2 regions of the Streptomyces sp. NBC_00554 genome follow, and region 1 is predicted to be linked to the other one. Evidence: predicted binding sites of a transcription regulator. Region 1 holds the regulator's gene; the other holds the start of a gene.
What was found. Region 1 encodes HrcA, which represses chaperone genes, less so after heat shock. Its sites were predicted from a motif close to TTNGCACTCNGNNNNNCNGAGTGCNAA; they were not measured.

Region 1 (11,877 bases):
CGGAAGGGAGCCCTCTCGCTGCAGCCGCCCGACATCAGGTCCCCGGACCCCCCGCTCGGCGAGCCGCTCGGACAGCATCCGCCGCCCGTCGGGCTCGACAAGCCGGTAGCCGTACGACTCGACGGGGTGGGAGAGCCGCCGTGCCTCCAGCGTGTACGAAGCGCTCACAGCAAGCACCCCATCGGCGTCGACCGGCGCCTCGGTGAGCGCGACGGTCTCGCGGTACGCGGTGGCGTACCGCAACCGGTCGAAGAACCGCTGCCCGGAGCGCGGATAGTGCGCGGTCACCTCGTGCGGCACCCGGTCGAGGTTGATGCGCTGGATCACCCCGGCGAGCCCGAGCGAGTGGTCGCCGTGGAAGTGGGTGACACAGATCCGGTGCAGATCATGGGCCGCGACCCCGGCACGCAGCATCTGCCGCTGCGTGCCCTCGCCGGGATCGAACAGCAGCCCTTGCCCGTCCCAGCGCAGCAGGTAGCCGTTGTGGTTGCGATGGCGGGTGGGGACCTGGCTGGCGGTGCCGAGGACCACCAATTCACGTACGGACAAGGCCGGTTACCCCGGCGGCCACTGCATGCCACGACCACCGAGGAGGTGGGCGTGTGCGTGGAAGACGGTCTGCCCGGCACCGCTGCCCGTGTTGAACACGATGCGGTAGCTGTCGAGCTTCTCCTCGGCCGCGACCTGACCGGCCTCGCGCAGTATGTCCGCGGCGATGCCGGGTTCGGCGGCGGCCAGTGCTGCCGCGTCCGGGTGGTGCACCTTGGGGATGACCAGGATGTGGGTGGGCGCCTGGGGGTTGATGTCCCGGAACGCCACGGTCGTCTCGGTCTCCTGGACCATGTCGGCCGGGATCTGCCCCGCGACGATCTTGCAGAACAGGCAGTCGTCCTGCGGCTCTCCCACCATGCGTGTGCCTCCTCACGTGGTCCGGTCAGTACGCCAGCATCGTATCGGCCCTACCGATCAAGGGCGCCCTGCCCGGTAGGGGCGGATGTTCCAAGCCACAACGCACCCGCAGAAAAGATCAAAGCTGCGGCAGAGCGGGCGCAGCCTTCGCCGGGTTCTCGGCAAGCGCAGCCAGCGCGATCCGGATCGCCTCGTCCAACTGTGTGTCGCGCCCCGCGGCGTAGTCCTGCGGGGTCTGGACGACCTCGACGTCCGGATCGACGCCGTGGTTCTCCACGCCCCACTCGTAACCCTCGAACCAGAAGGCGTACTTGGGCTGGGTGACGAGGGTGCCGTCGACGAGCCGGTAGCGGCTGTCGATGCCGATCACGCCGCCCCAGGTCCGGGTGCCGACCACGGGACCGATGCCCAGCGCCTTGATGGCCGCGTTCACGATGTCGCCGTCGGAGCCGGAGAACTCGTTGGCGACGGCGACGACGGGCCCGCGCGGCGCGTCCTCGGGGTAGCTGTACGGGCGCATGCCGCGGGGCAGGTCCCAGCCGACGATCCGCCGGGCGAGTTTCTCGACGACCAACTGGGAGGTGTGGCCGCCGCGGTTCTCGCGGACGTCCACGACGAGTCCCTCGCGCGCCACCTCGACGCGCAGGTCGCGGTGGAGCTGCGCCCACCCGGAGCCGACCATGTCGGGCACGTGCAGATAGCCGAGCCGTCCGCCGGACTGCTCGTGGACGTAGGCCCGCCGGTCGGCGACCCACGCGTGGTAGCGCAGCGGTTCCTCGTCCGCGAGGGGCACCACGACGGCGTGCCGCGGATCGCCGCCGCCGGACGGGGAGACGGTCAGCTCGACCGGCTTGCCCGCCGTGCCGACGAGCAGCGGTCCCGGCCCGGCCACCGGGTCCACCGGCCGCCCCGCGACCGCGACAATGGCGTCCCCGGCGCGCACGGCGACCCCGGGCGCGGCGAGCGGCGCGTGTGCGTCGGGGTCGGAGGTCTCCGAGGGGAGGATCCGGTCGATACGCCAACTGCCGTCGTCGTGACGGGAGATGTCGGCCCCGAGCAGCCCCTGCGCACGGTCACCGCCGCCCCATCCGCCGCCGCGCGGCATGACGTACGCGTGCGAGGTGCCGAGTTCGCCCTGCACCTCCCACAGGAGGTCCACGAGGTCGTCGTGGGTGGCGACCCGTTCAAGCACCGGCCGGTACCGCTGAAGGACCCCGTCCCAGTCGGTCCCTCCGAGATCGGGCCGCCAGAAGTTGTCCCGCATGAGGCGGCCGGTCTCGTCGTACATCTGCCGCCACTCGGCGGCCGGGTCGACGGTCTGTCGTACGCGCGACAGATCGACGGTGATGTTGGTGTCGCTCTCGTCGTCGTTCGAGGCGCGCCGGTCGCTCGGTACGACCTTGAGTTTGCCGTCGGTCCACAGCAGGACGCGCTTGCCGTCGCCGCTGACGGCGAAGTGGTCGGCGTCGGCGGCGAGATGCTCGATGCGCTGCTGGACGAGGTCGTACCGCTCCAGTTCGGTCTTCGGGTCCGGGTCGTCGGGGGTGGCGCGGGAGGAGCCGAGCACTCCGCGGACGGGATGCCGCAGCCACAGCAGTCCGTCCTTGGCGGCGCGAAGGCCGGAGTAGCGGGCGGCCTCGACGGGGAACGGCACGATCCGGTCGGCGAGTCCGTCGAGGTCGATCCGGGTCGCGGGGGCGCCCTCGCTGTCGGGCGTCTCGTCCTTGTCGGGCGCCTCGAAGGGGCGGCCGTGGCGCTGCGGTCCGAAGGGCGAGGGGGTGGTCGCGGCGAGCGTGATGAGGTGCGGTCGCGAGCCGCCCACGAACGCGAGGTCGAAGACGTGCTCGTCGTAGACCGGGTCGAAGGACCGGGCCGAGAGGAACCCGAGGTGCTTGCCGTCGAGGGTGAACGCGGGTGCGTAGTCCCGGAAGCGGAGCGGGGTCGCCTCGGTCACCGACAGGTCGGTGGTGTTGGCGAGCTTGAGCTGGCGCAGCGGGCGCGGGCCGGGGTGCGACCAGGCGAGCCAGGCGGAGTCGGGCGAGAAGGCGAGGCCGCTGACGTCGCCGTTCTCGCTGCGGTCGACCTCGCGGACCTCTCCCGTCTCGCGCTCGACGAGCAGGACGCGTCCGTCGTGCGAGGCGACGGCGGCGCGGCTGCCGTCGGGTGACATCGCGAGCCCAAGGACCCGCCCGAGCTGTCCGGCGGCGAGCCGCCGGGGTGTCGCGCCGGGCGCGACGCCGGTCGCGGGGGCGAACTCCAGGGCGTCGTCGCCCTCGGCGTCCGTCACCCACACCACGTGTTCCTCGCCCTCCGCCCGGAAGGTGCGGGGCAGCCGGGCGCGTACGCCGGGTTCGGCGGCGAGCGCGCGGGCCGGGCCCGAGCGGTGGGTGACCCAGTGGACGGAGCCGCGCACGGCGATCGCGCTGCCGCGTCCGGTGTGGTCGGGCGCGGCGGCCCCGAACCAGCGGGAGGCGCTCACGGGATGCGGCTGCAGGTCGACGCGCTGTCCGCCGAGCCTGAGGTCGAGCCGGCGCGGTTCGGCACCGTCCAGGTCGTCGAGGAGCCACAGTTCACCGGCGGACGCGTACACGACCCGGGTGCCGTCGGTCGCCGCGTGCCGCGCGTAAAAACCGTCGATCTCGGTGTGCCGCCGCAGGTCGGACCCGTCCGGGAGAGAGGAGTAGACGGCCCCGACGCCTTCGTGATCGGACAGGAAGGCGACCCGGTCCCCCACCCACAGGGGGTACTCCAGGTTCCCGTCCAGCCCTTCATGCAGCCGTACGAACTCCCCGTCGCCCTCCCGGTCGATCCACAGCTTGCCCGCCGTACCGCCCCGGTACCGCTTCCACCAGGCGGCCTCGCGCCCCATCGGAGCGGACAGCAGCAGCACGCCCCCGTCGCCGTGGGCGACGTCGCCGACGGGCCCGTACGGGAGAGTGGTGGCCGGACCGCCGTCGAGCGGGATCGCCCGCGCCCAGCTGCGGCGCAGGCTCGCCTGTCCCTGCGTACTGAGCGCGAGCACCTGCCCGTCGGGGGTCCAGCCGCGCACCTGGGTCTTCGAACTCCCCCAGTACGTCAGCCGTTTGGACGGTCCGCCGTCCAGCGAGGCGGCATGCACCTCGGGGGCGCCGTCACGGGTGGACGTCCAGGCGACGGTCGTACCGTCCGGGGAGATGCGCGGATGGTTCACCGGAACGTTGTCTGCGCTGACCCGCCAGGCGCGGCCCGCCCCGTCCAGCGGGGCGACCCAGACGTCGTCCTCGGCGGTGAAGGCGACCAGATCGCCGTGCAGATGCGGAAACCGGAGATACGCGGAGGGTGCGGACTCTGTCACCCGATCACCTTAGGCAGCGATCACGCCCCCGGACAGGGGTTTCGATCACTTACCTCCCCGCACGTCACTTGCCCTGGGGCCAGCACGTGGGGTTCCCCTGGCAGTAGATGGTCTTGGTGACGGTCACGGTCACAGTGGGGCCGGGCTGCTGTGGGTTGTTGACGGGCGGGGTGTATCCGGGCGTGCTGGGGGTGTCGCAGTTGCCGAGACCCTTCACGTGGAACCACTCCTTGCCGTCGATCCTGGCGGTCAGATCACCGCGTACGCACCGGCCGTCGACGGCCCGGGTGACCTTGCCCGTGACGGTGATGTCCTTCCCGTCCGAGGTCTCCCCCGTGCAGTCGACGTCCGCCACGGTGTTCTCGGTCGGCGAGGGCGTCTTCCCGGGCGTGTAGGCCTTGTTGCCGCCGCCGAACGACGCCGTGCAGGTGAGCCACCGCACATCCGCCTTCTGCCGCTCGAGTTCCTTCGTCACGGTCTGGTCGGTCGTGTACGCCACGGAGGCGGAGCTCAGCCCTGCGGGGTCGCACGCGACGACGCCGCCCACGGCGACCGCCACGAGACCGGCCGCCGCCATCGTCCGCCGCTGTCCGGCCCGTCTTCCTATCCGCCTCAAAGCCCCCATGACTGGCAGCGTGCCACCGTCCCGGGTGGCGCGGAAGACCGCATGCGGCCACTGCCGCATCCTCACGCGTCACACTCGAACACCTGGGCGCCGACCGGGGATTCAGGCGAGCAGCAGCTGCCACTCCTGCAGCTCCACCAGGTTCCCTTCCGGGTCCTTGAGGTGGGCGACGCGCATGCGGTCGGTCATGGGTGCGGGGCCGTGCAGGATGGTCGCGCCGCGGGCCGTGATCTGCTCGCAGTACGTGTCCAGGTCGTCCACGCGCAGCACCACCAGTGAGCGGTGTCCCGTCGCCATGTCGCCCAGTTCGCCGAGGACTTGGGCCATCATCGCGCGGTCCTGGAGGGCGATGCCCGCCGAGCCGGTGACCGGGCTGAACTTCTCGTACGGTCCCCCGGTCGCGCCCGACTGGGGCTTGAGGCCGAGGACTTCCGCGTAGAAGCGGTAGCAGGCCGGGAAGTCGGAGACGAGCAGACGTACTTGGGCGAGTTCCAAGGGGATCTCCATCGGTTCAGGACCAGCGACCGGTGCGGCCGAGCAGCAGCGCGGCCGCCGCGGTCCCGGCGGTCGAGGTGCGCAGCACGCTGCGCCCCAGGCGGTACGCCCGCGCGCCCGCCTCGGTGAAGAGCACCAACTCCTCCGGGGAGACGCCCCCTTCGGGGCCGATCACGAGCACGATCTCGCCCTGTTCCGGGAGTTCGGCCGTGGCGAGGGGTTCGTCGCCGCTCTCGTGCAGGACGGCCGCGAGGTCGGCTTTGGCGAGAAGTGCGGCAACCTGCTTGGTCGTCATCGCGTCCGCGACCTCGGGGAAGCGGACGCGGCGGGACTGCTTGCCGGCCTCCCGGGCCGTGGCCCGCCACTTGGCGAGCCCCTTCAGTCCCCGCTCGCCCTTCCACTGCGTGATGCAGCGGGAGGCCACCCAGGGGACGATCGCGTCGACGCCGGTCTCCGTCATGGTCTCGACGGCCAGCTCGCCGCGGTCGCCCTTGGGGAGGGCCTGGACGACGGTGATGCGGGGCGACTCCTCCGGCTCCTCGGCCACCGAGTCCATCTGGACGATGAGCCGGTCCTTGCCCTCGGTGTCGAGCACCACGCAGTCCGCCCACCGCCCGGCGCCGTCCGTGAGGATGACGTCCTCGCCGGCCCGCAACCGCTTCACGGAGACCGCGTGCCGCCCCTCGGCCCCGTCGAGGACGTAGCGTCCTCCGCCGCCCGCGTCGAAGTGCTCGACCACGAACACCGGCGCCGTCATCGGACCGCACCCCCCGCACCCGTCCCGGACTCCGGATCCGCCGACAACGCTGTCTTCGCAGCGGCGAGTTCGGCGCTCAGCACCTCCACCAGCTGCCCGGCCGGCAGTTCGCGTGCCATGCGGTGTCCCTGGCCCGCCCACAGCGCCATGCCCTGCGCGTCGCCCGCCTTGGCCGCCGCCTTGCGCAGCGGGGAGGTGAGGTGGTGGACCTGGGGGTACGCGGCGGGCGCGTACGGGCCGTGCTCGCGCAGGAAGCGGTTGACGAGTCCGCGTGCCGGGCGCCCGGAGAAGGCGCGTGTCAACTCCGTACGTACGAAAAGGGGGTTGGTCAGTGCCTGCTTGTGCACGGCGTGCGCGCCGGACTCGGGGGTGGCGAGGAACGCCGTGCCGAGCTGGGCCGCGTTCGCGCCGGCCGCGAGCACCGCGGCGATCTGGCTGCCCCGCATGATGCCGCCGGCCGCGACGATCGGGATCTGCACGGTCTCGCGGACCTGCGCGATCAGCGAGAGCAGTCCGATGCCGGTGCCGTCCGTCTCCGGGTTGTCGCGGTGGGTGCCCTGGTGGCCGCCCGCCTCGACGCCCTGCACGACGACTGCGGCGGCTCCGGCCCGCTGCACGGCGAGCGCTTCCTCGGCCGTGGTCGCGGTGACCAGGGTGAGGGTGCCGGCGCGGGCGAGGGAGTCCAGGACGTCGCGGGTGGGGATGCCGAAGTGGAAGGAGACCACCGGCACCGGGTTGTCGTGGAGGACCGCGAGTTTGGCGTCGTAGCCGTCGTCGCGGCCGCTGTCCGGGTCGCCGAGTTCGGTCTCGTACCAGGCGGCCTCACCCGCGAGCTGGTGGGCGTACACCTCGACGGCGGCCTTGTCCGCGTATTCGGGCTGCGGCATGAAGAGGTTCACGCCGAAGGGTCGTCCGGTAATCCCGCGCAGCTGCTTGATCTCCTGGTACATACCGTCGGCGGTCTTGTACCCGGCGGCAAGGAAGCCGAGCCCGCCGGCCTCGGACACGGCGGCCGCGAGATGCGGGACGGATACGCCGCCCGCCATGGGGGCCTGCACGATCGGGTGTGGGAAGAGATCGGTCAGTGCGGAGGACATGACGGCATGTTGTCACGTCCTCCGAACAAGTCCGAATCGAGCCTTCGCCCTGGCATAGGCCACCCGCACGTCCCGCCCCGGCCTGTGCGGCCCGGGGCGGAAAGGCCCACCTCAGCGAGTGCTGAAGGCGCTCTCAGCGACCGTTGAAGGCGTCCTTCAGGCGGGAGAACAGCCCCTGCTGCCCCGGCTGGAACTGCCCGATGGGCCGCTCCTCGCCGCGCAGCACGGCCAGCTCACGCAGCAGGCGCTCCTGCTCGGCGTCGAGCTTCGACGGCGTCATCACCTCGACGTGCACGACGAGGTCACCGCGCCCGCCGCCCCGCAGATGCGTGATACCGCGCCCGTGCAGCGGGACCGACTGCCCGGACTGCGTGCCCGGACGGATGTCGATCTCCTCCATGCCGTCGAGCGTCTCCAGCGGCACCTTGGTACCGAGGGCCGCCGCGGTCATCGGGATGGTGACCGTGCAGTGCAGGTCGTCACCGCGCCGCTGGAACACGGCGTGCGGCAGCTCGTGGATCTCGACGTACAGGTCGCCGGCGGGGCCGCCGCCGGGGCCGACCTCGCCCTCGCCCGCGAGCTGGATCCGGGTGCCGTTGTCGACACCGGCGGGGATCTTGACGGTCAGCGTCCTGCGCGACCGCACCCGGCCGTCGCCCGCGCACTCCGGGCACGGCGTCGGGACGACGGTCCCGAAGCCCTGGCACTGGGGGCAGGGCCGCGAGGTCATGACCTGGCCGAGGAAGGACCGCGTGACCTGCGACACCTCACCGCGACCGCGGCACATGTCACAGGTCTGCGCCGAGGTCCCCGGCGCCGCGCCCTCACCGCTGCAGGTGCCGCACACCACGGCCGTGTCGACCTGGATGTCCTTCGTGGTGCCGAAAGCCGCCTCGTCCAGCTCGATCTCGAGCCGGATCATGGCGTCCTGGCCACGGCGCGTACGCGACCGGGGGCCACGCTGCGACGCCGTGCCGAAGAAGGCGTCCATGATGTCCGAGAAGTTGCCGAAGCCACCGGCGCCGAAGCCACCGGGGCCGCCCGCGCCGCCCGACTGGGACAGCGGGTCGCCGCCGAGGTCGTAGACCTGCTTCTTCTGCGGGTCCGACAACACCTCGTACGCGGCGTTGATCTCCTTGAACCGCTCCTGCGTCTTCGGATCGGGATTGACGTCCGGGTGCAGCTCGCGCGCGAGCCTTCTGAACGCCTTCTTGATCTCGTCCTGGGACGCGTCGCGGCGCACGCCGAGTACGGCGTAGTAGTCCGTGGCCACTTAGGACTCCGCCAGGATCTGTCCGACGTACCGTGCCACCGCTCGTACCGCTCCCATCGTGCCGGGGTAATCCATGCGGGTCGGTCCGACCACGCCGAGTTTCGCTACTGCTTCGTCGCCCGAACCGTAGCCGACGGAGACGACGGACGTGGAGTTGAGTCCCTCATAGGCGTTCTCGTGACCGATCCGTACGGTCATGCCCGAATCCCCGGCCTCACCAAGCAACTTGAGGAGCACGACCTGCTCCTCCAGCGCTTCGAGGACGGGCCGGATGGTGAGAGGGAAGTCATGTCCGAAACGGGTGAGATTGGCGGTGCCGCCGATCATCAGCCGCTCCTCGGTCTGCTCGACGAGCGTCTCCAGCAGAGTGGAGAGCACCGTCGTGACCGTACCGCGGTCCTCCGCCTCGAAGGCGTCGGGCAGGTCCTGCACCAGTTGCGGAACGTCCGAGAACCGACGGCCCGCGACCCGGCTGTTGAGCCGCGCCCGCAGATCCGCCAGCGACGTCTCCCCGAACGGCACCGGGCAGTCGATCATGCGCTGCTCGACCCGGCCGGTGTCCGTGATCAGGACGAGCATGACGCGGGCCGGAGCCAGCGACAGCAGCTCGACGTGCCGCACGGTCGAACGCGTGAGGGACGGGTACTGCACGACCGCGACCTGCCGGGTGAGCTGCGCGAGCAGTCGTACGGTCCGCCCGACGACGTCGTCGAGATCGACCGCGCCGTCGAGGAAGTTCTGAATGGCCCGCCGCTCGGGGGCGGTCATCGGCTTGACGCCCGCGAGCTTGTCGACGAAGAGCCGGTAGCCCTTGTCGGTGGGGATGCGCCCGGCGCTGGTGTGCGGCTGGGCGATGTACCCCTCGTCCTCGAGGGCGGCCATGTCGTTGCGGACCGTCGCCGGAGAAACCCCGAGCCGGTGCCGCTCGGTGAGGGCCTTGGAACCGACCGGCTCCTCCGTCCCCACATAGTCCTGGACGATGGCGCGCAGCACTTCGAGCCTGCGTTCACTGAGCATCGCGCACACCTCCAGCTGTCGTCCCGTGGTCCTGGTGGGCCTTTCGCCCTGGCACTCAGCGCGTGCGAGTGCCAGCGTTCCCCGGCCCAGTGTACGGCGGGGAGGTACGCCCCCGGCAAGGGCGGCCCCCGCGCGGTCGTGCCGACGACGTCCTCGCCGTTAGCGTCTGCCCATGAGCGTGACTTGGGAAGAGGCAGGCTGGGAGAGGGTGACGCCACGGGTCGGGCGACGGCGTCTTCCGGACTGGGACTGCACGACCGGACTCGTGGTGGGCGACGGGGCGGCACTGGTGATCGACGCGGGGTCGAGCCTGCGGGAGGGCGCGCGGTTGCGTTCCGAGGCGCGAGGGCTGCTTGACGGCCGCCGGGTGACGCACCTCGCGCTCACCCACGCGCACTTCGACCATGTTTTCGGCGCGGCCGCCTTCTCGGGTGTGGAGGTGTTCGGGGCGGTGGGCCTGGACACGGTTCTCGCGCACGGCCGCGAGGGGCTGGGCGCGGACGCCGTACGCCACGGTCTCGACCCGCGGGAGGCGGACGAGGCCGCCGATCTGCTCGTCCGCCCCCGCCACCTCGTGTCCGGCGAGTGGACCCTGGACCTGGGCGGCGGCACGCAGGTCCTGCTCGCGAACGTGGGCCCCGGCCACACGGGCCACGACCTGGTGGTCCTGGTCCCCGGATCGACGTCATGGCCGGAGGTCGTCTTCTGCGGCGACCTGGTGGAGGAGTCGGGCGAGCCCCAGGCGGGCACAGACGCCGTCCCGTCCCACTGGCCGGCGGCCCTTGACCGGCTGCTCGACCTGGGCGGGGAGGACGCGTTGTACGTGCCCGGTCACGGGGCGGTGGTGAATGCGGGGTTTGTCCGGGCCCAACGGGACGCGCTGGCGGCCCGTTTCGGCGTGTCGTAGGAGGCCGTACGACACGGGGGCCCGGCTTCTCCTATCGTCATCCGAATGCGCCAGTACCAGCCGGACCTGACTCCGCCGTGGAAGAAGCCCAAGCCCGTACCCGAGGTCCCGGCGGACCCCGGTCTGGTGGTCGAGGAGCCCGGCACCGGTTTCTGCGGCGCGGTGATCCGTTGCGAGGCGGGCACGGTGACGCTTGAGGACCGCTTCGGCAAGCACCGGGTGTTCCCGCTGGAGCCGCGCGGCTTCCTCCTCGAGGGCAAGGTGGTGACCCTGGTCCGCCCCTCGGGCGCGGCTCCCGTACGTCCCGCCCGCACCGCCTCCGGGTCGGTCGCGGTGCCGGGTGCGCGGGCGCGGGTGGCACGGGCCGGGCGGATCTACGTGGAGGGGCGGCACGACGCCGAGCTCGTCGAACGCGTCTGGGGCGACGACCTGCGCATCGAGGGCGTCGTCGTCGAGTACCTGGAGGGCATCGACGACCTGCCCGCGATCGTCGCGGACTTCGCCCCGGGGCCGGACGCCCGCCTCGGCGTCCTCGTCGACCACCTGGTCCCCGGCACGAAGGAGTCCCGCATCGCGGACGCGGTCACCAGCGACCACGCCCTGGTGGTCGGCCACCCGTACATCGACATCTGGGAGGCCGTGAAACCGTCCTCCGTCGGCATCGCCGCCTGGCCCCGGGTCCCCCACGGCCAGGACTGGAAAACAGGCGTCTGCCGCGCCCTGGGCTGGCCCGAAAACACCGGCGCGGCCTGGCAGCACATCCTGTCCCGCGTCCACTCCTACAAGGACCTGGAGCCAGAACTCCTGGGCAGGGTGGAGGAACTGATCGACTTCGTGACGGCACCGGAGTGAGCGACAGGGGTGTTTTCTCGCCCCCTCCGCCCCTTCCCGTCCCGTTCCTGGGGGCTGCCGCCCCCAGACCCCCGCATCGCGCTGACGCGCTCGTCCTCAAACGCCGGACGGGCTGAAAGATCTCCCCCGGCCGGGACTGAAAGATCTGCCGCGGGGGCGAAAGATCTGCCGGTCGGGGTTGAAAGGTTCTCTGGCCGGAACTGAAAGATTTCAGCTCCGGCCGGGGAAAGATTCAGCCCCTCCGGCGTTTGAGGAGCGGGGTCTGGGGCGGAGCCCCAGGAACAAGGGACAGGTAGGGGCGGAGGGGGCGAAAAAAGCCCCTCAGTCCACCAGGTCCCGCACCACCGCATCCGCCAGCAACCGCCCCCGCAACGTGAGAACGGCACGACCGTCGTCGTACGGCCCGATCTCCAGAAGCCCCTCGGACAGCGCCCGCCGCGAGGCGGAGAGCCCATCAGGGCGGAGCAGCGACAACGGACACCCCTCCCGCAACCGCAGCTCAAGCAGAATCCGCTCCACCCGCCGATCCTCCCCGGAGAGCAGCTCACGCCCCGCCCCGGGCGACTTCCCCGCCGCCAGCGCCCCGGCATACGCCCCCGGATGCTTCACGT
Region 2 (11,877 bases), 2.7 Mb from region 1:
GCCACCCGCTCCCCCCTCATCGACCTGGTCTTCCACGAGCTGGAGAGCGCCTGGGCGATGGAGGTCATCCGGGGTGTCGAGAACGTCGCGCGGGACGAGGGTCTGAGCGTCGTGCTCTCCGAGAGCGCGGGCCGGCTGACCCCCGGCCGCACCTGGGCCGACCAGGTCGCCGCCCGCCGTCCGCACGGCGTGATCCTCGTCCTGTCCGGGCTCGACGCGTCCGGGCAGGCGCTGCTGACCAGCCGGTCCATCCCGTTCGTGGTCCTCGACCCGGCCGGTGACCCCGGCGACGACGTCCCCTCCATCGGCGCCACCAACTGGCACGGCGGGCTGGCCGCGACCCGCCACCTCGTCGAGCTCGGCCACACCCGGATCGGCGCGATCAGCGGCCCCTCGCGGATGATGTGCAGCCGCGCCCGCGTCGACGGCTACCGAGCCGCCCTGGAGACGGCCGGGCTGCCGGTCGACCCGGCGCTGATCCGGCCGGGGAACTTCCACCACGAGTCCGGGTACCGGGCTGGGCTCGAGCTGCTCCGCTCGCCGGACCGGCCCACCGCCGTCTTCGCGGGCAACGACCTTCAGGCCCTCGGCCTGTACGAGGCCGCCCGCGAGCTGGGGCTGCGCGTTCCGGAGGACCTCAGCGTCGTCGGGTTCGACGATCTGCCGGTGGCACGCTGGGTCGGGCCGCCGCTGACGACCGTACGACAGCCGCTCACGGAGATGGCGGAGGCGGCGGCGAGGCTGGTGCTGGAGCTGGGGAGGCGGGAACAGCCCCCCGCGGGAACGCGGATGGAGCTGGCCACGAGGCTGGTGGTGCGGAGCAGTACGGGGGCGCCTCCGGCGTAGGGCGCGGATTGCTGTTCCCGCATTGGCGGCGTGGGGTTGGTGTTCCTGTACTGGCGGTACGGGCTGGTGTTTCTGTACTGACGGAACGTGTCGGTGCTCCCGTATTGACGAGTGGTGCGGGCAGCTCCACACTCTCCGAAGCCAATCGGTTGCACCACCGAAACTTTCGGAGGCACCCGCAATGAGATCTCGGAGATCAGGCTTATCCCCGGCGTCGCTGCTGACCGGCATCGCCACCCTCGGCGCCCTGCTCGTGGCGGCCCCCGCCGCCCACGCCGCGGACACCCCGCTGCGCGACCTCGCATCCGCCAAGGGCAAGGTCATCGGCACCGCCGTCACCGGCTCCAAACTCACCGGCACGTACGGCGACACGGCCGGCGCCCAGTTCAATTCGCTGACCCCCGGCAACGCCATGAAGTGGGAGTCCGTCGAGCCCAGCCGAGGAACCTACAACTGGGCCGAGGCCGACCAGATCGTCGCCTTCGCGCAGGCCCACAACCAGCAGGTACGCGGCCACACTCTCGTCTGGCACAGCCAGAACCCGGGCTGGCTGGCCAACGGCAGCTGGACACCCGCCCAGCTGAGCACGCTGCTCCAGGACCACATCAGCACCGAAGTCACGCGCTACAAGGGCAAGTTGGCTGCCTGGGACGTGGTGAACGAGCCCTTCAACGAGGACGGCACCTACCGCTCGACCCTCTGGTACAACGGCCTCGGCGCCGACTACATCGCCCAGGCCCTCACCTGGGCGCGCGCCGCCGACCCGAGTGCCAAGCTCTACATCAACGACTACAACGTCGAGGGCGTCAACGCGAAGAGCACCGCCCTCTACAACCTGGTCAAGTCGCTGAAGGAGCGCGGCGTTCCGATCGACGGCGTCGGCCTGCAGGCCCACCTCATCCTCGGCCAGGTCCCGGCCACGTTCCAGCAGAACATCCAGCGCTTCGCCGACCTCGGAGTGGACGTCGCCATCACCGAGCTGGACATCCGGATGCAACTCCCGTCCACCGACGTGAAGTTGACGCAGCAGGCCGCCGACTACAAGGCCGTGCTCGACGCGTGCGTCGCGGTCACCCGGTGCACCGGCGTCACCGTCTGGGGCTTCACGGACTCCGACTCCTGGATCCCGGACGTCTTCACGGGCTACGGGGCGGCGACCCCGTACGACGAGAACTACGTGCCGAAACCGGCGTACTACGCGATCGCGACCGCGCTCGGCGGCACGTCCACCCCGCCGACGGGCGCGTGCTCGGCGACGTACAGCGTCACGAATCAATGGAACACCGGCTTCACGGGCCAGGTGCGGATCGCCTGCTCGGGGGCGGCCCTGTCCTCGTGGCGGGTGAGCTGGACCTATGGCGCGGGCCAGCAGATCACGCAGGCCTGGAACGCGACCTGCACGCAGACGGGCGCGGCGGTGAGCTGCCTCAACGCCTCCTACAACGGAACGGTCGCGAACGGTGGTTCGGTGACGTTCGGGTTCAACGCGGCATGGAGCGGGAGCAATCCGGTGCCGACCGTGACACTGGGCTGAGCATTTGCCGTTCAAGCCTTAGCCACGGCTGAGAAGTCTGAGATTTTCCGAAGGAAACCCCAGAAGGTGTTCCTGCTCGTAATAATTCGGACTTATGTTCCTCCGCGTGACTTCTGAAGACGAGCGCGGGGACGAAAACGAGGGCGTCGAAAGACGCGGGGGCCGACGGCGGGGCCTGCTGAAAGCCGCCGGCATCGTGTTCGCCGGCGCCCTCGTACTCTCCGTCGCCGGGGCGGGCTGGGCCTACTGGCACCTGAACCAGAACATCAAGAGCGTCGACATCAACAGCGCGCTCGGCGACGACCGCCCGCCGAAGGCCGTCTCGACCCCGTCGGCCTCCTCCTCCGCCTCCGCGACCCCGCTCCCCAGCGGGGCGCTCAACATCCTGGTCCTCGGCTCCGACTCCCGCAGCGGCGAGGCGAACGCGGCGCTGGGCGGCGGCAGCAGCTCGGGAGCCCGCTCGGACACCGCGATGGTCGTGCACATAGACGAGGGCCGTACGGCGGCGACGGTGGTCAGCATCCCGCGCGACACCCTGGTCACCCGCCCGTCGTGCCCCACCTCCTCCGGCGGGACGACCTCGGTGGCGTACGGCTCGATGTTCAACAGCGCGTACTCGGTGGGCGGTCCGGTCTGCGCCGTGAAGACGGTCGAGTCCATCACCAACGTCCGCATGGACCACTTCATCGAGATCGACTTCTCCGGCTTCGCGGATCTCGTGGACGCGCTCGGCGGCGTCACCGTCACGACGGACGAGGACATCGACGACGACGACAGCCACCTCCACCTGAAGGCCGGCGAACACCACCTCGACGGCGCCACGGCGCTGGCGCTCGCCCGCACCCGGCACGGCATAGGCGACGGCAGCGACCTGGGCCGAATAGGCCTCCAACAGACCCTGGTGAAGGCCCTGTTGGAGCAGATCTCCTCGACCAACCTGCTCACCGACCCCGCCAAGCTGTACAAGGTCGCCGACGCCGTCACCGGCAGCCTCACGACCGACACCGGCCTCGACTCGCTGAGCGAACTGATGAGCCTCGGCCAGAGCCTGAAGTCCCTGCCCTCGGACGCGCTCAAGACGGTCACCATGCCGGTGGTGACTGCGGCGTCGGACCCGAACAGGGTGGTGGCTCAGGAGCCGGAGGCGAGCGAGCTGTGGGAGTCGCTGCGATGAGTGTTCGCCGGAGTAGTTCGCACGTCGGGGCTTGAGCTTCGGGGGCCGGGATTCGAGATTCTTTTTGCAAGGAATGGGTGGGTGGCTCAACCCACCCACCCTCCCTTGGTGGCGGCCCAAGTGCCGCCCGGGCCAGGGAAGATGACTTTTTGTGATCGTGTCGCGGCGGAGCGTGGCGAGCGTGTAGCGTGCGCCGGGAAAGCATCGACCCCCGTGGGTGTTGTCGCACCACGCGGGGGTCTGACCAACAAGATCGAAAGCAGAGTCGATCCATGGCTACCGCCCAGCTTAGTGCTGCCCCGCGCCCGTCCGCTCACCCCAAGGCCAATCCCGGGTACGGAAAAAAGTCGGCGCCCGACCAAGAGCCCCGTACCGGCCGGGACTTCGCACATCTGCCCGTCCGCGAGGCATCGATCGCCGGGTATCTCGACCGGCTCGACGACGAGGCGGACATCTCCATCAAGACGCTGGCCAAGCATCTCTCGTACGGCCAGTGCGCCATCGGCACCGCCCTCAACAACCTCTCCGTGGCAGGCCATCTGCGCCGGGTACGCCGTCCTGTCACCGTCGACGGCTGCCCCCGCTGGGTGTGGCACACCTTCTTCTCGCGTACCGCGCGTGATGACGCCTGGTGGGACGCCTTCCTCGCCGGCGAGGCACCGGTCACCGCGCCCTCGCCGCAAGCGGCGCGCTCGGCCGCGTACGGCGTGCTGGCCCGGCTCGGGCGGATCGACGCGCGCCTCACGCTCTCGGCTGGGGAGTGCGGGGCGTTGGAGGAGCAGGCTGCCGAGTGGTTCGCGCGGGGCGCGGGTGAGGCGCAGCTCGTCGCGGCGGTGACGGCGGGGCTCCCGGAGCGGGTGGCACACGCGCACGGTTTCGTACGGGCTCGGCTGCTCGCCAAGCTGCCACCCGAGCCGCAGCCTCCGTCGTGTGCCCGCTACGAGGTGGTCTGCACGGCGTGCGGCGAGCCGGGCGGGGACGGCGGGCTGTCGGGCGGGTTGTGCGGGGGCTGCTGGGGAGGGCGGCCCGCCCTCCCGGCGGACCGGGTTCACGCCCATGCGGGGCGGCTGCGGGCTGCCCTGCGCACTGGGACACGTACAGAGAAAGGAGCAGGCGCGTGACGACCTTGCAGCACGGTCCGCCCGTAGCCGGGGCAGGATGGAGGGGAGGAGGCGACGCCATGACCCCCAGTACGTCCGACCACCCCCAGATGGGCATCGAGGATTTCGAAGAGCTTGCCCTCCTTGCGCACGAGACGGCGCGCCTGGAGTTCTTGAACGGGAAGATCGGGGTCAAAGCCGTGCCGGACGGGAATCACGGCGAGATGGTCGCCTGGCTTCTCAGGCGGTGCATGCAGCATCGCCCTGAGCTGTTCCTCTATCCGGAACAGGGCCTCAAGGTCGAGGCGTACCGCCAGGGGCGAGCCCGGCCTGACGGTGCACTGGTACCCGAGGAGTACTTCGCCGGAAAGGGTGAGTGGGCGGAGCCCGACGGTGTCCTGATGGTTGTCGAGGTCACGTCCCCCGACAGCGATGCCACCCGGCGGGACCGGATCGAGAAGCCAGAGGCCTACGCGGCCACGAGCATCCCCGTCTACCTGTTGATCGACAGGGAAGCTGCGGCTGTCACCGTGTATTCGGATCCGGAGGACGGCAAATACCGCTCATGTACCGCTCGGCCTTTCGGCGCCGTGATCGAGCTGCCCGATCCCGTCGGGATCACGCTGGACACCGAGAAGCTGAAGGACTTCGCCGACTGAAGTTGTCCCGGAGGAAACGTCGAAGAATTCCGGCGACGGTGTCGAGACAGACGTCTCCCGTTCGACGCAAGGGTGAGAGGCGGGAACAAGCCCCGTCTCCGTACCGAAGGAGTCACCATGCCGCGCTACCTGTCGATGGTCCAGATCGACGAGGCCAACGCGCCCGCCGAGGGCCCCAGCCCCGAACTGATGCAGCGGATGGGTGAGCTGATCGAGGAGATGACCAAGGCGGGCGTGATGCTGGACACCGCCGGGCTCACCCCCACCTCGCAGGGCACCCGCGTCCGCTGGGAGAAGGGCGAACTGACCGTCACCGACGGCCCGTTCACCGAGTCCAAGGAGGTCGTCGGCGGCTACGCGATCATCCAGGCCAAGGACAAGGCCGAGGCGATCGAGTGGACCAAGCGCTTCCTGAAGATCCACGAGGAGCACTGGACCGTCACGTCCGAGGTGCGGGAGATCGCGGAGGGCTGAGCGGGTCCTTGGCCTGAGGGCGCCGGGGGTGTCTTATGGGGGGCTGTGACAGAGCAGCCCCCCGCCGCCGCATCGGGTGCCATCGAAACCGTCTTCCGGATCGAGTCGCCGCGCATCATCGCCGGCGTCGCCCGGATCGTACGAGACGTCGGCATCGCGGAGGAGCTGGCGCAGGACGCGCTGGTCGCAGCGCTGGAGCAGTGGCCGCGTGAGGGAGTCCCGGACAACCCGGGGGCCTGGCTCATGACCACGGCCAAGCGCCGCGCGATCGATCTCGTACGCCGCGAGGAGCGGTACGCGCGCAAGCTGGCGGAGATCGGGCGCGACGCGGACACGACCATCCCTTTCGAGGAACCCTCCGACCCGGACGACATCGACGACGACCTGCTGCGGCTCGTCTTCACCGCCTGCCACCCCGTCCTCTCCGCCGAGGCCCGCATCGCCCTCACGCTGCGGCTGCTCGGCGGCCTGACCACCCCCGAGATCGCCCGCGCCTACCTCGCCCCGGAGGCGACGATCGCCCAGCGCATCGTGCGCGCCAAGCGGAAACTGGCGACGCAGGGGGTCGCCTTCGAGGTGCCGTACGGCCCGGAGCGGGAGGCCCGTCTCGGGTCCGTACTGGAGGTCATCTACCTGATCTTCAACGAGGGGTACGCGGCCACCGAGGGCGAGGACTGGCTGCGCCCCGGGCTGTGCGAGGACGCCCTCCGACTGGCCCGAGTGCTGGCCGAGTTGATGCCGAAGGAGCCCGAAGTGCACGGGCTGGCCGCCCTGTTGGAGCTCCAGACCTCACGCGCGGCCGCCCGCACGGGCCCGTCGGGCGAGCCGGTCCTCCTCAAGGACCAGAACCGCCGCCGCTGGAACCGCATGCTGATCCGCCGGGGTTTCGCCGCCCTGGGTCGCTCGAACGCCGTCACCACCACCGGACCCGGCCCGTACGCCCTCCAGGCCGCCATCGCCGCGTGCCACGCGCAGGCGTACGCCTACGAGGACACGGACTGGGATCGGATCGCCACCCTGTACGGCCTGCTCGCGGCCCGTTCCCCGTCGCCCGTGGTCGAGTTGAACCGTGCCGTGGCCATCTCCATGGCGGAGGGCCCGGAGCCGGCCCTCGCCCTGATCGACACCCTCACCGCCGAACCCGCCCTCCGTGACTACCACTTGCTGCCCAGCGTCCGCGGGGATCTGCTCGCCCGGCTCGGGCGTACGGCGGAGGCGCGGGCGGAGTTCGAGCGGGCGATCGCGCTGACGCGCAACGAGCAGGAGAGGGACCTCCTGCGGGCGCGGGTCCGGGAGCTGGGCCCGCCGCGGTCCTGACCTGGTGGGCGGTCCTGACCCGGCGGGATCAGCCCGCCAGCGGGTGCCCCACCAGCATCGTCGGCGCCCCCGCGACCCGAGTCATGAACACCGTCGCCGAATTCGGACCCTGCGCCTTCGGTAGAACCTTCCGCCGCAACTCCTCCGGCTCGACCGCCGACCCCCGCTTCTTCACCGTCAGTACGCCGACCTGCCGCTCCCGCAGCAGCGCCTTCAACTTCTTCACGCCGAAGGGGAGTTGGTCGGTGATCTCGTAGCCGGAGGCGTACGGCGTCGGACGTGCCTCGTCCGCCGTGATGTACGCGATCGTCTCGTCGATCAGTCCGCCGTCGAGCTCCTCGGCCACCTCCGCGACCAGGTGGGCGCGAATGACGGCGCCGTCGGGCTCGTACAGATACCGCCCGACGGACCGCACCGCCGGATCCGGCAGCCCGCGCCCCCGTACCTCCCGCGGCCCCGGCAGCAGCGTGGCCCGCACAAGCCCCGGCTCGGTGCCGAACCACAGCACCGCCTCCTTCACGTCGCCGCCGTCCGAGATCCACTCGGCCTCGGCCTCGGCGGGGATCGCCTCGTGCGGGATGCCGGGAGCGATCTTCAGTGCGGCGAGCGGAGCCTTCGAAGCCGTGCCGACCGCCCAGGACAGGGGCGGTGAGTAGGCCTCCGGGTCGAAGATCCGGCCTCGGCCGCCCCGGCGCGCGGGGTCCACGAAGACGGCCTCGTACGCGGACACGTCCACCTCGGTGACATCCGCCTCGCGGACCTCGATCAGGCCGGTGAGGCCGAGCGCGTCGGCGTTCGCGCGTGCCACCGCCACCGTCAGCGGGTCCCGGTCGACGGCGAGGACCCGGATCCCGGCGCGGGCGAGCGCGATCGCGTCGCCGCCGATGCCGGAACAGAGGTCGGCGACCGAGCGGACGCCGAGGGCGCGCAGCCGCTCCGCGCGGTGCGCCGCGACCGTCGTACGGGTCGACTGCTCGACCCCGTTGGGGGTGAAGAACATCCGCTCCGCGTCCTCGGCGCCGAACTTCGCCGCCGCCCGCTGCCGCAGCCGCGCCTGCCCGAGGGCCGCCGAGACCAGCTCGGCCGGGTGCTCGCGGCGCAGCCGGGTGGCGACGGCCAGTTCGCGCGCCGGGTCGGTGCCGCGCACCTCGTCGAGCAGGGCGCGGCCCTCGGGGGTGAGCAGGGAGGCGAAGGAGGCGAGGGGGGACGGCGGATCGAGGTCGTTCACCGGGCCATTGTGGGCCAGTCGGTGGACGGCGCGCGTCCGGCCGCGGTGTCGTGGCCCCGTACGGGCCATGGCCTGGGAGGATCCGGCGCCATGCGATCAGTACGACAAAATTACAAAAACGGTATGAAGTTGACGGTTGTCCGGAGCGGCATCGCTGCGCTCACCCTCGCCGCCCTCGTGTCCGGCTGCGCCGAGAGCGCCGGCTCCAAGCCCGTGAAACCGGCGCCCGGCCGCCAGGCACCCCAAGCGCCGCAGGCGCCACCCGCCGCCCGTGCCCTCGACTCCTACGCCGCCAAGCTCCGCCGCGCGCAGGCCGCACGGGCCGCCGCGGCCAAGCGCTGGGGCCTTGCCAAGACACCGCTTACCGCGCCGCCGGCCCCCGCCAAGAAGCCGGTCATCGAGTTCCGCGACGGCTTCGAGGTCGAGGACGGCGAGGATCTGCCGCCGGTCTTCACGACCATCCCCACCAAGGACAAGGTCGTCTTCCTCACCATCGACGACGGCGCCGAGAAGGACCCCGCGTTCCTGCGGATGATGAGCGACCTGAAGATCCCGTACACCGCCTTCCTCAGCGACTACCTGGTCAAGGAGGACTACGGGTACTTCCGCAAGATGCGCGACCGTGGCGTCGTACTCAACAACCACACGCTCCACCACCCCTACCTGCCCGGGCTTTCCTACGAACGCCAGAAGCGCGAGATCTGCGGCATGCAGGACGTGATGAAGAAGCAGTTCGGCAAGCGCCCCACGCTCTTCCGGCCGCCGTTCGGCAACTACAACGAGGACACCCTGCGCGCGGCCAAGGCCTGCGGCATCAAGGCGGCCCCGCTGTGGAACGAGGAGATCTTCGTCGACCACTGGGAGTACCGCGAGTGGGACCGCGATCTGAACCCCGGCGACATCGTCCTCAGCCACTTCCGCGGCAAGGAGGACTGGAAGGGCACGATGCCCGACATGGTCCGCCGCTTCATGAAGATGGTGACCGACAAGGGGTACGCGGTGGCGCGCTTGGAGGACTACCTGTGAGGTCGCGGCCGTACGCGCTCCTTTCCGGGGCGCTCGCCGCCGTACTCCTTACGGGCTGTGCCCAGTCCGTCGACCCGATCGAACGGCTGGGCAAGAAGGCGGCGCACGAGGTGAGCAAAGCGCGCTCGCACGGGCCGACCCTGGCGACGTACCGCCGCTGGGGCCTTTCCGCGCCGCTCGTCCCCGCGCCGAAACCGTCCGCCCGGGTCACCGCGCGCACCGCGGGCCCGGGCCTCGCGCCGGTCGTGGACCGCGTGCCCACCCGCGACAAGGTGGTCTTCCTGACGTACGACGACGGTGCCGAACGGGATCCGCGGTTCGTCGACCTGGTCCGTGAACTGCGGCTGCCGGTCAGCATGTTCGTCACGGACAGCGTGGTCGGGCCGGGGTACGGACACTTCGCGCGGCTGCGGGCGGTCGGCGCGACCGTGCAGAACCACACCCTCGACCACCCCTCCCTGCGGGGCCTGCCGTACGCCGGCCAGCGCGCCGAGATCTGCGGCCAGCAGAACAAGCTCAAGGAGCGCTTCGGCATCCGCCCCCGCTTCCTGCGGCCCCCGTACGGCACGTACGACACCACCACGCTGCGGGCCGCCGCCGACTGCGGGATCGCCGCCGTCGTGCGGGGGCGGGACGCCGACGCGGGCCCCCTGCGGCCGGGCGACATCCTGTCCGGCTCCGAGCACCCGAACCTCACGGAGGCGACGGTCGAGCTGCTGCGCCAAGTCCAGGCGGAAGGGTTCACGCCGGCGCGGCTCGAGGACTACCTGTGACGTGTCCGGGGGCTGTGATTCCGCTCGGGATCCGATGGGCTCGTGAGCGCCGCGTTGGCACTCCGCTTGACCGAGTGCTAATCGCGGTCATAGTCTCGGGTCTGGCACTCCCCACTGGAGAGTGCCAATGACGACAGGTAGATCCGGCTCCCGCGACGACGGGTCCACCTGGTCGCCACCTCAGACAGTTAACCCCGTGAGATCTCCGAAGGGGGAGGTCGGATCGTGACGACCACCAGCTCCAAGGTTGCCATCAAGCCGCTCGAGGACCGCATTGTGGTCCAGCCGCTCGAAGCCGAGCAGACCACGGCCTCTGGCCTGGTCATCCCGGACACCGCGAAGGAGAAGCCCCAGGAGGGCGTCGTCCTTGCCGTGGGCCCGGGCCGTTTCGAGGACGGTAACCGTCTTCCGCTCGACGTCGCTGTCGGCGACATCGTGCTGTACAGCAAGTACGGCGGCACCGAGGTGAAGTACAACGGCGAGGAGTACCTCGTCCTCTCGGCTCGCGACGTTCTCGCGATCATCGAGAAGTAATTCACCCCGGTACCCAACCGGTTTTGTAGTGAACTGCGCCCCTGGCCCCCCGCGACCTCAAGTAGCCGGGCGTCGGGGGCGCCGTTCGTTCTCCCCAGATTTTCCAGAGTTTCGAGAGGGCTGAATCGCTCCCATGGCGAAGATCCTGAAGTTCGACGAGGACGCCCGTCGCGCCCTCGAGCGCGGCGTCAACAAGCTTGCCGACACGGTCAAGGTGACGATCGGCCCCAAGGGCCGCAACGTCGTCATCGACAAGAAGTTCGGCGCTCCCACCATCACCAACGACGGCGTCACCATCGCGCGTGAGGTCGAGCTCGACGACCCGTTCGAGAACCTCGGTGCCCAGCTGGTGAAGGAGGTGGCGACCAAGACCAACGACATCGCGGGTGACGGTACGACCACCGCCACCGTGCTCGCCCAGGCGCTCGTACGCGAGGGCCTCAAGAACGTCGCCGCCGGCGCGTCCCCCGCCCTCCTCAAGAAGGGCATCGACGCCGCCGTCAAGGCCGTGTCCGAGGAGCTCCTCGCGACCGCCCGTCCGATCGAGGACAAGGCCGACATCGCGGCCGTCGCCGGTCTGTCCGCGCAGGACAGCCAGGTCGGCGAGCTCATCGCCGAGGCGATGGACAAGGTCGGCAAGGACGGTGTCATCACCGTCGAGGAGTCCAACACCTTCGGTCTGGAGCTGGACTTCACCGAGGGCATGGCCTTCGACAAGGGCTACCTGTCGCCGTACTTCGTGACGGACCAGGAGCGCATGGAGGCCGTCCTCGAGGACCCGTACATCCTCATCCACCAGGGCAAGATCTCCTCCATCCAGGACCTCCTGCCGCTGCTCGAGAAGGTCATCCAGGCCAATGCCTCGAAGCCGCTCCTGATCATCGCCGAGGACGTCGAGGGCGAGGCCCTGTCGACCCTGGTCGTGAACAAGATCCGCGGCACCTTCAACGCCGTCGCGGTGAAGGCCCCGGGCTTCGGCGACCGCCGCAAGGCGATGCTGGGCGACCTCGCCACCCTCACCGGCGGTCAGGTCATCGCCGAGGAGGTCGGCCTCAAGCTCGACCAGATCGGTCTGGACGTGCTGGGCACCGCCCGCCGCGTCACGATCACCAAGGACGACACCGTGGTCGTCGACGGTGGCGGCGACTCCTCCGAGGTCGTCGGCCGCGTCAACCAGATCAAGGCCGAGATCGAGAACACCGACTCCGACTG

Region 2: the regulator HrcA is predicted to act here: its motif matches at 10,186-10,212, upstream of groES (co-chaperone GroES).

The regions. Positions count from the first base shown of each region.
Region 1 is NZ_CP107799.1:6,730,045-6,741,921, reverse strand. It holds gene OG266_RS29720 (ribonuclease Z) at 1-549, opposite strand, end outside; gene OG266_RS29715 (histidine triad nucleotide-binding protein) at 556-909, opposite strand; gene OG266_RS29710 (S41 family peptidase) at 1,028-4,243, opposite strand; gene OG266_RS29705 (hypothetical protein) at 4,308-4,868, opposite strand; gene OG266_RS29700 (VOC family protein) at 4,971-5,363, opposite strand; gene OG266_RS29695 (16S rRNA (uracil(1498)-N(3))-methyltransferase) at 5,380-6,120, opposite strand; gene OG266_RS29690 (nitronate monooxygenase) at 6,117-7,217, opposite strand; gene dnaJ (molecular chaperone DnaJ) at 7,351-8,490, opposite strand; gene hrcA (heat-inducible transcriptional repressor HrcA) at 8,491-9,507, opposite strand; gene OG266_RS29675 (MBL fold metallo-hydrolase) at 9,680-10,414, shown strand; gene OG266_RS29670 (DUF3097 domain-containing protein) at 10,460-11,266, shown strand; gene hemW (radical SAM family heme chaperone HemW) at 11,588-11,877, opposite strand, start outside.
Region 2 is NZ_CP107799.1:4,035,766-4,047,642, reverse strand. It holds gene OG266_RS17355 (LacI family DNA-binding transcriptional regulator) at 1-846, shown strand, start outside; gene OG266_RS17350 (endo-1,4-beta-xylanase) at 1,028-2,380, shown strand; gene OG266_RS17345 (LCP family protein) at 2,475-3,554, shown strand; gene OG266_RS17340 (hypothetical protein) at 3,827-4,675, shown strand; gene OG266_RS17335 (Uma2 family endonuclease) at 4,735-5,313, shown strand; gene OG266_RS17330 (YciI family protein) at 5,431-5,787, shown strand; gene OG266_RS17325 (RNA polymerase sigma factor) at 5,833-7,104, shown strand; gene OG266_RS17320 (SAM-dependent methyltransferase) at 7,133-8,401, opposite strand; gene OG266_RS17315 (polysaccharide deacetylase family protein) at 8,456-9,358, shown strand; gene OG266_RS17310 (polysaccharide deacetylase family protein) at 9,355-10,131, shown strand; gene groES (co-chaperone GroES) at 10,357-10,665, shown strand; gene groL (chaperonin GroEL) at 10,799-11,877, shown strand, end outside.